DNA from 2 places in the Streptomyces hundungensis genome. Region 2 is predicted to be linked to the other one. Evidence: riboswitches for the same ligand, from Rfam matches in the RefSeq annotation. Region 2 holds a riboswitch; the other holds the start of a gene.

Region 1 (4,909 bases), 5.5 Mb from region 2:
ACAGGAGTTGGGCGGCCCGCCCGGCGTCCAGCTCACCAGCGGTATGTACGAGGGCGCGGGCGTCGCCTGCCTTCAGATCGGACGGGCGGCCCTGCCCCCGCTCCAGGGCCTCGACCCGTTGGCGGTACGTCTGGTGCTGCTCAGCCACCCGTATGAGGAACCGGTCTCCATCACGGCCGAGGAGATCGCCGAAGCAGGCCACGCGCTGGCCCGCTGGCGGCGAGCCGTGGCGGCCTGGGCCGAACACCCCTCGAAGCCGATCCCCGCCGACCTCAAGTCGACGGCCCGCACCGCCCTGGACCACCGGCTCGACACCTCAGCCGTTCTGCGTCTGCTGCACGCTCTGGCGACGGCCGACGATGTCCCCGAGGGCGCCAAGTTCGAGACCGTCGCCCACCTCGATCGCGTCCTGGGCCTCGAACTCGTCCGCGAGGTCGGCCTGGTGTGAAGCCGCCCAAAGGGCGTTTCCGGCACGGCGGTTGAGGACGAAGAAGTGCGCCCCGGGCCGAGCACGACGAAATGCTCTCGAATTCCTTGAGCGTTCATGACGCCCCCATGACCCATGACCCATGCCTCATGACGGATGGTGAATTGCCACTGCGTCAGGCTATTTGATGCGCCGCCAAAAGCCTTTCCAGTGAAATGGGGTCGGTGGCCGCCGGTGCCGTGCAGGCGTGGGCGCCCGCGATCGCGCCGAGTCGGCCGCACTCCAGGGCGCCCCGGCCGGCGAGTTTGCCGTACAGGAATCCGCTGACATAGGCGTCCCCCGCGCCGTTGGTGTCCACGACGGGCGCAGGCGGTGCGACCGCCGGGATGTGGTGCGGGGTGGCGCCGCCGTCCCGGGTGAGGACGGTGGATCCGCTCGCCCCGGCCGTGGCCACCACCGTGGAGGCCCGGCCCTCGCGAAGGATCGCGCGCATCAGCTGGGGGGTGTGGTCACCCGCGCCCGCCGCGCTGAGGAACACGAGGTCGGCGCGGAGGGCGAACTCCCGGTGGTGGTCGGCCAGTCCGTCCCAGTCGTGCAGATCGACGGAGACGGGGACGCCGAGCTCCTCGATGTCGTCGAACAGGTAGCGCGCGAAGTTCATGATGGACAGGTGGACATGGCGGGACCGTCGCAGCCGCGGCAGGTAGAAGTCCCGGGGCATCCGCAGGTCGTCCGGGTCGCGGGCGTCGTAGAAGGACATCCTCCGGCCGTCGGCGTCCACCAGGTTCACCGCACGCCGGGTGCCCGCCGGGGAGATCAGCGGGGAGAAGTCGACATCGCCCGCCGCGAGGAGTTCACGTACCCGGGCGCCGATCCAGTCGTCCCCGATGCAGTCGATCAGGCCGACCGCCAGACCGAGCGCCCGGGCGCCCAGAGCCACGTTCGCCCCCGTGTGGCCCGGCCACTCCTCGATCGGGCCGACCTGCACGGAGTCGGCGAGCGGGACCGGCAGCGAATCGACGCGTACGACCGTGTCCACCCCCGTTCCCCCGACCACCAGGACGTCGTACTGCGCGCTGTCTCGGTTCACCGTTCCGCCTCACTGTCGTCCGCCCCGCCGCGCGAGGCGCCCCAGGAGCATGATCCCGGGCGACGACGTAAGGGGCGCGTGTGTGGCCGCCGCCCTGGGGGAGCAGGCGAGGCGCGCGGAGGGGGCGGTTTGGGTGGCTTGAGGCATCCGAGAAAGTCCTGAGTGTCCTAATTCGGGTGCTATGAGCGGCAATACTCCTGCCGGGAAAATGTCCACATTGGGGCTATTGGGTGAACCTCGTCTCTTTTGTGGACTGCCCTGCCGGTTGCGCGATGAGCGAGTGAATTGGGTCACGTGCGGGCGGATGCGGACCCGGCGCCGAGTGGGGTCATTTCCGTTCCGGCGAAAGCGAGTTGAGGGTTCGGGCGGCGGCTTCTCGGGTGGCCGAATTCGAGTTGATCTATATCCGGCATCACCGGCAATGAATTCTGGCCTTGTTTCCACTCGGCCTATTCGTTTACGTTCACCGTCAATCCGGAAGGAACGCCGAATCCTGCCGCCGTCCGGAGCCTCCCACACACGTACGGCAGGAGCGGGGGACCCAGGAAAGCCGCCGGTCCGGATTCCGGATCGGCTGGGGTGAAGCCGCGTGCGCCGCGGCCGGACATCTCCCGTCCGAACCCGACAGCTCACCTCGTAGGCGACGGAGAGGAAAGCACCATGCCTGCAAAGGGCAAGCACCGCCGCCCCAAGTCCAGCTCGTTCTCCCGCGGCATCGCCGCCGCGGGTACCGGAGGCGCCGTACTGGCCCTCCCGGTGATCGGCGCCACCACGGCCGCCGCCGCCCCGGCGACGGTCCACTCCGCCCCGGCGACCGTCCACTCCGCCCCGGCGGTCAAGCCGGTCGCGGCCGTGAAGGCGGGCCCCACGAGCTACGCGGTCGCCGCCGGTGACTCGCTGGCCAAGATCGCCGACGCCCTCGACGTGAGCGGCGGCTGGAAGAAGCTGTACGAGGTCAACCGGAGCGTCATCGGCTCCGACCCCGCGCTGATCCACCCCGGCCTCAAGCTCAACCTCGGCGGCGCCGCGGCGAGCACCGCCCGGGACGCCGCGGCCGGCCGCGCCGACCGCTCCACCCGGACGACGACCCTCGCCCCCGCCGCCACGAGCTCGTACGCGAACAACCTGGACGGCTGGATCAAGCAGTCCCTCGACATCATGGCGCAGCACGGCATCCCCGGCACGTACAACGGCATCTACCGCAACATCATGCGCGAGTCCTCGGGCAACCCGATGGCGATCAACAACTGGGACTCCAACGCCGTGGCCGGAACGCCCTCCAAGGGCCTCCTCCAGGTCATCCAGCCCACGTTCCTCGCCTTCCACGTGCCGGGTACGCCCATGGACCTCTACGACCCGGTCGCCAACATCACCGCCGCCTGCAACTACGCGGCCAAGACCTACGGCTCGATCGACAACGTCTTCGGCGCCTACTGACGGTCCCCGGACCGGGCGCTCTCGGAGGTGGGGAGAGAGCGCCCGGCCACCCGGTCGGTGTCCCACCGGCCCCAACGGGACGTGGAGCGGGCTCGATTGGCCCCCCGAGTGCCCGTGCGCTGCCCTCGAACCGAGGGCAGCGCAAATTTCGTTCACCCCGCGGGGTGAACAAACTCCAGGCTGCACGTTTCTGCATACGCGGCTGTTCCTAAGAAGCCATCTCATTTGGGCGACTCGGTATTCTGTGAGTCATGGTGGGGATCGTTGAGCGTCTGGTGCCGGACGAGTTGTGGGAGTTGTTCCAGCGGGTGGTGCCGGAGGCGCCGTCGAGGCCGCAGGGCGGTGGTCGGCGTCGGCACGGGGACCGGGAGGTGCTGGCCGCGATTGTCTTCGTGGCCACGTCGGGTTGTACCTGGCAGCAGCTGCCTTCGGCGTCGTTCGGGCCGTCCGGAGCGACCGCCCACCGGCGGTTCTCGGAGTGGTCGAAGGCCAGAGTGTGGGCCAAGCTCCACCGCCTGGTCCTCGACGAACTCGGCGCCCGCGGCGAACTGGACTGGTCTAGGTGCGCGATCGACTCGGTGAACATGCGGGCCCTGAAAAGGGGGACCTGACGGGTCCGAATCCTGTCGACCGGGGCAAGTACGGCTCGAAGATCCACCTGATCACCGAACGGTCCGGTCTGCCCATATCCGTCGGAATCTCCGGGGCCAACCTGCACGACAGTCAGGCCCTGATCCCGCTCGTGAAGGGCATCCCGCCGATCCGCTCGCGCCGCGGCCCGCGCCGCCGCAAGCCCAGCAAACTCCACGCCGACAAGGGCTACGACTACGCCCACCTGCGGCAATGGTTACGCGAACGCGGCATCACCCACCGCATCGCCCGCAAGGGAGTCGAGTCCTCGCAACGGCTGGGCCGCCACCGCTGGACCGTGGAACGCACCATGGCCTGGCTCGCCGGCTGCCGACGACTCCACCGCCGCTACGAACGCAAGGCCGACCACTTCCTCGCCTTCACCAGCATCGCCTGCACCCTCATCTGCTACCGCCGACTCGCCAAATGAGATGACTTCTAAGGTGGTAGTGCGTCACCCCGGACCACGGTGACTGCCCGACTACCGAGAACCCCCGCGCCCGTGGGGGTCAGTTCTGGACCGGGAGCTGCCATGGGAATCACCGCTCGGCCATCCGTCTCGGCGCCCCTGCCCCTCCCGCCGGGGCTGCTGCCGGACCGGTGCTGCAACGCCCGCACGTATCTGATGCACGGGTTCACCGTCGTGGAGGTCCACGGCGCCGTCGATGTGGCGACCGCCCCGGGGGTGCAGCTGCATCTCGACGCGGCCACCCAGCCGGCCGGCGCCCGCGTGATCGTCGACCTGCGCACCGTGGACTTCTTCGACTGCGCCGTCCTCACCCTGCTGTGCCGGGCCCACCGCAGGGTCCGCGAGCGAGAGGGCCACCTCGGTGTGGTCTGTGTACGGCCCTGGCACCGGCGCATCCTCACCGCCGGCCGCCTCGACGTGTTCCTCCAGTCGGCCCGAACGGTCGAGGAGGCCGCCCTGTCGGCGCCACGCGGCCCCGCATCCGGGGGCAACAAGTCGTAGAACGTCGCTGGTTGCCGGTGGGCGTATCGTCGCGCGCATGGAACACCGACTGGCCAGGCAGTGGCTCGCGACCGCCGTCGAGGAGGCCCGGGCGGGCCGCGCTCAGGGCGGCATCCCGATCGGCGCGGCACTCTACGGCGCGGACGGCACGCTCCTCGGGCGCGGCCACAATCTGCGCGTACAGGAGGACGATCCGTCGCTGCACGCCGAGACGGCGGCCTTCCGGGCGGCGGGGCGCCAGCGGTCCTATCGCGACACGACCATGGTGACCACGCTGTCCCCGTGCTGGTATTGCAGCGGCCTGGTGCGGCAGTTCGGGATCGCGCGGGTCGTCGTGGGTGAGGACGAGACGTTC
Region 2 (4,909 bases):
GAGGACGTCCCGGCGCGCGCCCTGATGGCCGCCTACCGGCTGCCGCACGACGGCACCCGCGAGGCCGACGCGGCCGACCTGGCGCTGACCGTGCTCGGCGGCGGCGAGTCCTCCCGACTGCACAACCGTCTGGTCCGCCGCGACCGCAGCGCGGTGGCCGCCGGGTTCGGCCTGCTGCGCCTGGCCGGCGCCCCCTCGCTCGGCTGGCTCGACGTCAAGACGTCCACCGGCGTGGAGGTCCACGACATCGAGGCAGCCGTCGACGAGGAGCTCGCGCGGTTCGCCGCCGAGGGCCCGACCGCGGAGGAAATGGAGCGCGCCCAGGCCCAGTTGGAGCGCGAGTGGCTCGACCGGCTCGGCACCGTGGCCGGCCGCGCCGACGAACTGTGCCGGTACGCCGTGCTGTTCGGCGACCCGCAACTCGCCCTGACCGCCGTGGACCGCGTCCTGGACATCACCGCCGAGGAGGTCCGGACGGTCGCCGCGGCCACGCTGCGCCCCGACAACCGGGCGGTCCTGGTGTACGAGCCCACCGGGGCACCCGAGGCAGGCAACGACGAGGAAGAAGAGGCGGGCCAGTGACGGACGCTGTCGTGACCATGGAGTTCCACCCCCGGCCGACCGCCGGCACCCCCACGCCGTGGGCCTTCCCGGCCCCCGAGCGCGGCACGCTTCCCAACGGCATGACCGTGCTGCGCTGCCACCGGCCGGGCCAGCAGGTCGTCGCCGTCGAGATCTTCCTCGCGGCGCCCCTGGAAGCCGAGCCCGCCGGCCTCGACGGTGTCGCCACGATCATGGCGCGCGCCCTGACCGAGGGCACCGACAAGCACTCCGCCGAGGAGTTCGCCGCCGAGCTGGAGCGGTGCGGCGCCACCATCGACGCGCACGCCGACCACCCCGGCGTCCGGGTCTCCCTCGAAGTGCCCGTCTCGCGGCTGCCCAAGGCCCTCGCGCTGCTCGCCGAGGCGCTGCGGGCCCCCGCGTTCGCCGACACCGAGATCGAGCGTCTGGTGCGCAACCGGCTCGACGAGATCCCGCACGAGCAGGCCAACCCGGCCCGTCGCGCCGCCAAGCAGCTCTCCAAGGAGCTCTTCCCGGCCTCCGCCCGCATGTCCCGGCCCCGCCAGGGCACCGAGGAGACCGTGGCCGCCATCGACGCGGCAGCGGTGCGCTCCTTCTACGAGGCGTATGTGCGGCCCGCGACGACCGTCACCGTGGTCGTCGGCGACCTGTCGGGCACCGACCTCGACGCGATCCTCGCGGACACCCTCGGGGACTGGACCGGCGACCTGGCCGAGCCGCGCCCGGTCCCGCCGATCACCGCCGACGACAGGGGCCGGGTCGTCATCGTGGACCGCCCCGGCGCCGTCCAGACCCAGTTGCTCATCGGCCGCATCGGAGCCGACCGCCACGACCGCGTGTGGGCGGCCCAGGTGCTCGGCACGTACTGCCTGGGCGGCACCCTCACCTCCCGCCTGGACCGCGTGCTGCGCGAGGAGAAGGGCTACACCTACGGGGTCCGCGCCTTCGGCCAGGTGCTGCGCTCGGGGCCGGACGGCGGCGCCGCGATGCTCGCCATCAGCGGCTCGGTCGACACCCCGAACACCGGCCCCGCCCTTGAGGACCTCTGGAAGGTGCTGCGCACCCTGGCCGCCGAGGGCCTCACGGACGCCGAACGCGAGAGCGCCGTGCAGAACCTGGTCGGGGTCGCCCCGCTCAAGTACGAGACGGCGGCGGCCGTCGCGGGCACCCTGGCCGACCAGGTCGAGCAGTTCCTGCCCGACGACTACCAGGCCCGGCTCTACGCCCAGCTCGCCGAGACCGGCACCGTGGAGGCGACGGCGGCGGTCGTCAACGCCTTCCCCGCCGACCGTCTCGTCACGATCCTCGTCGGCGACGCCGCGCGGATCGCGGAGCCGGTCCGGGCGCTCGGCATCGGCGAAGTGACCGTTGTCACGGGCTGATTGAGGCGCGGGCGAGCGGATACACGAGGGACCCCGGAGGCGGATGCGCCTCCGGGGTCTCCCCTTATGTCCGGTTTATTGGAGAGGTTGCCCGTCTGTCATGTGGCGTGCGCTACAAAATCCGGTGTCTGTTTGGTGATTGAAAGATCAGACGTCTAGCGTCAGTCCCGCTGTCCGTCACCACCCGTCGCAGCCGCGGCACCGGACAGTGATCGCCGAGTCCCCGTACGGCGCGAGCCAGGGGAGCCGGGGACCCATTCAGTCCCTGGGGTGAATCGGACGCCTCCGCCCGCGGAGGAGCCCGTAGGAGACCTTCCTGCTCCGAACCCGTCAGCTAACCCGGTAGGCGAGATGGAAGGAAAGGACACCGCCGCTCCATGGCGTTCACCCGTGCCACCGGGAAGCATCGCGCGCCCAGCCGAATGACGCGCCGCAGCGCGAACATCGCGGGCATCGCCACCCTCGCCACCGCCGGAGTCGTAGGCACCCTCGCCTCGCCGGCCGTCGCCGCTCCCACTGCGACCGTCGACACCGGCCTGACGCAGGCCATCGTCATCGGCGACTCCCTCGCCGACCAGCTCGGAGCCCAGGCCGACGCGCAGAAGCAGGCCGCGGCGAAGGCCCAGGCGCAGGCCGCGGCCGAGGCCGCCGCCAAGCGCGCGGCCGAGCAGCGCGCCCAGGAGGCCCGCGAGGCCAAGGAGCGCGCCGCCCGTGAGGCCGAGCGCAAGCGTCTCAACTCGTTCGTGGCCCCCATAGCGGGCAGTTATGTGTCCACCGGCTACAAGACCGGCGGATCCCTGTGGTCCTCCGGTAGCCACACGGGCATCGACTTCCATGCGGGGATCGGCACTTCGGTGCACGCCGTGGGTCTGGGCACCGTCGTCGAGGCCGGTGACGGTGGCGCCTACGGCAACAACATCGTGATCCGGATGAACGACGGCACGTACACCCAGTACGGCCACCTCTCGGTCATCCAGGTCTCCGTCGGGCAGACCGTCGAGCCGGGCCAGCAGATCGCGCTCTCGGGCAACACCGGCAACACCACGGGCCCGCACCTCCACTTCGAGGCCCGCACCGGCCCGGAGTACGGCTCGGACATCGACCCGATCGCCTATCTGCGCTCGCACGGCGTCACCGTCTGAGACGTCCCGCTCCCGCGCGGCACCCCGAGCATCCCGAAGGCCCCCGGCATCCACCGCCGGGGGCCTTCGCGTTGGCCGGAAGATATCCATCGGTTCCGCCATGTCACCGGGAATTAACAAAGCCTGGAATAGAGTCGCCGAACAGATGTCGATCGACCGCGTTGCGCGGGAATCCAGGCGGAGGTCCGGTCATGAGTATTCCGGCGCATTCGATAAGCACGGCACTGCGCGACGACATCGTCTCGGGTGTCCTGGCGCGCGGCAGCCGGCTCATCGAGGACGTCCTCGCGCGCCGTTACGGCGTCTCCCGCGTCCCGGTGCGCGAAGCCCTGCGCACCCTGGAGGCCGAGGGGTTCGTGACCACCCGCAGGCACGCCGGGGCGTGGGTGGCGGAGCCCACCGAGGTGGAGGCCGTCGATCTCCTCGAACTGCGCGCCCTGGTCGAGCCGTTGGCCGCCGCGCGCGCCGCGCGGCGCCGCACCGAGGCCCATCTCAAGGTGCTGCGCGGCCTGGTGAGGCTGGGTCAGGACCGGGCCGCGCGCGGTCAGGGCGACGACCTGCGCTCGCTCGGCGGCTGGTTCCACGAGACGCTCACCCAGGCCTCCGTAAGCCCCGGACTGATCGCGACGCTCACGCAGTTGCGGCACAAGATCGCCTGGATGTACGTGGTCGAGACGCCGCCCCGGCCCGCCGAGGCCTGGGCCGAACTCGGCGCGATCACCGACGCGGTGGCCCGCGGCGACGCGGAGCGCGCCCGCTCGCTCACGGCGCTCCACGCCGAGCGTTCCTTTTCCGCCCATCGGCTGCGCACGTCCGTGGCGGTGAGATCTCCGCAATCTGCCGTCAACACGAAAAGAGCCCGCGCTTAACAGCACCGTCGTATACAAGGAATGCGTCGAGGGGCGCCGCACAGTGCTGCCCGGAATTCGTTGATGGCGCACAGGGCCGCGCATATTGCGCGCATGGCCGCGCCGGAAAAATTACGCGTACGGCCGCGCCGGGAGAGCGGAAAAGGACCGCCGAGCCCTGTGCGGGCCCCGCGGTCCCTTCGCTGTGAGGCCGGCCGGGTCAGACGGTCTCGGGGAGCTCGTCGAGGCCCTCGGCGACCAGCTTGGCCAGTCGGTCGAGCGCGGCGTCCGCGCCCTCGGCGTCGGAGGCCAGCACGATCTCCTCGCCGCCCTGGGCGCCGAGGCCGAGGACCGCCAGCATGGACGCGGCGTTGACCGGGTTGCCGTCGGCCTTGGCGATCGTCATGGGGACTCCGGCAGCCGTGGCGGCACGGACGAAGATGGACGCGGGGCGGGCGTGCAGGCCCTCGGCCCAGCCGACGTTGACGCGGCGCTCAGCCATGGTGTTGCCCTTCGAAATCTCTGACGGTTGTCTAGACCAGTCTCTCATGGGGTGTGCGGTGCTCGTACCGACCTTGGACCCGGATGCGCCGCCGATCGGCCTTCCCCACCTTGCCCCGACCCGTAGGGCCCCGCGACCCGTACGCTTTCGGTATGACGACGGCGTCCGACCCCGCGTACCCCGCTCACTGGGAGGCCGACGTGGTGCTCCGCGACGGCGGCACCGCGCGCATCAGGCCCATCACCACCGAGGACGCCGAGCGGCTCGTCTCCTTCTACGAGCTGGTCTCCGACGAGTCGAAGTACTACCGCTTCTTCGCGCCCTACCCGCGGCTCTCCGCGAAGGACGTCCACCGCTTCACCCATCACGACTACGTCGACCGGGTCGGCCTTGCCGCCACCGTCGGCGGCGAGTTCATCGCGACCGTCCGCTACGACCGCATCAACGCCCAGG

What was found. A riboswitch is a leader RNA that binds a small molecule or an ion and turns the genes downstream of it on or off. The one in region 2 is predicted to bind cyclic di-AMP.
Region 1: another riboswitch for cyclic di-AMP. It lies ahead of DWB77_RS34345 (LysM peptidoglycan-binding domain-containing protein); the one in region 2 lies ahead of DWB77_RS09950 (M23 family metallopeptidase).

The regions. Positions count from the first base shown of each region.
Region 1 covers NZ_CP032698.1:7,729,690-7,734,598, forward strand. The annotation lists gene DWB77_RS34335 (hypothetical protein) at 1-448, shown strand, start outside; gene DWB77_RS34340 (carbohydrate kinase family protein) at 603-1,517, opposite strand; cyclic di-AMP (ydaO/yuaA leader) riboswitch at 1,992-2,175, shown strand; gene DWB77_RS34345 (LysM peptidoglycan-binding domain-containing protein) at 2,178-2,954, shown strand; one part of gene DWB77_RS34350 (IS5 family transposase) at 3,206-3,554, shown strand; one part of gene DWB77_RS34350 (IS5 family transposase) at 3,554-4,014, shown strand; gene DWB77_RS34355 (STAS domain-containing protein) at 4,117-4,554, shown strand; gene DWB77_RS34360 (nucleoside deaminase) at 4,592-4,909, shown strand, end outside.
Region 2 covers NZ_CP032698.1:2,233,572-2,238,480, reverse strand. The annotation lists gene DWB77_RS09960 (M16 family metallopeptidase) at 1-582, shown strand, start outside; gene DWB77_RS09955 (M16 family metallopeptidase) at 600-1,964, shown strand; cyclic di-AMP (ydaO/yuaA leader) riboswitch at 2,168-2,328, shown strand; gene DWB77_RS09950 (M23 family metallopeptidase) at 2,342-3,106, shown strand; gene DWB77_RS09945 (GntR family transcriptional regulator) at 3,298-3,975, shown strand; gene DWB77_RS09940 (HPr family phosphocarrier protein) at 4,175-4,456, opposite strand; gene DWB77_RS09935 (bifunctional GNAT family N-acetyltransferase/acetate--CoA ligase family protein) at 4,609-4,909, shown strand, end outside.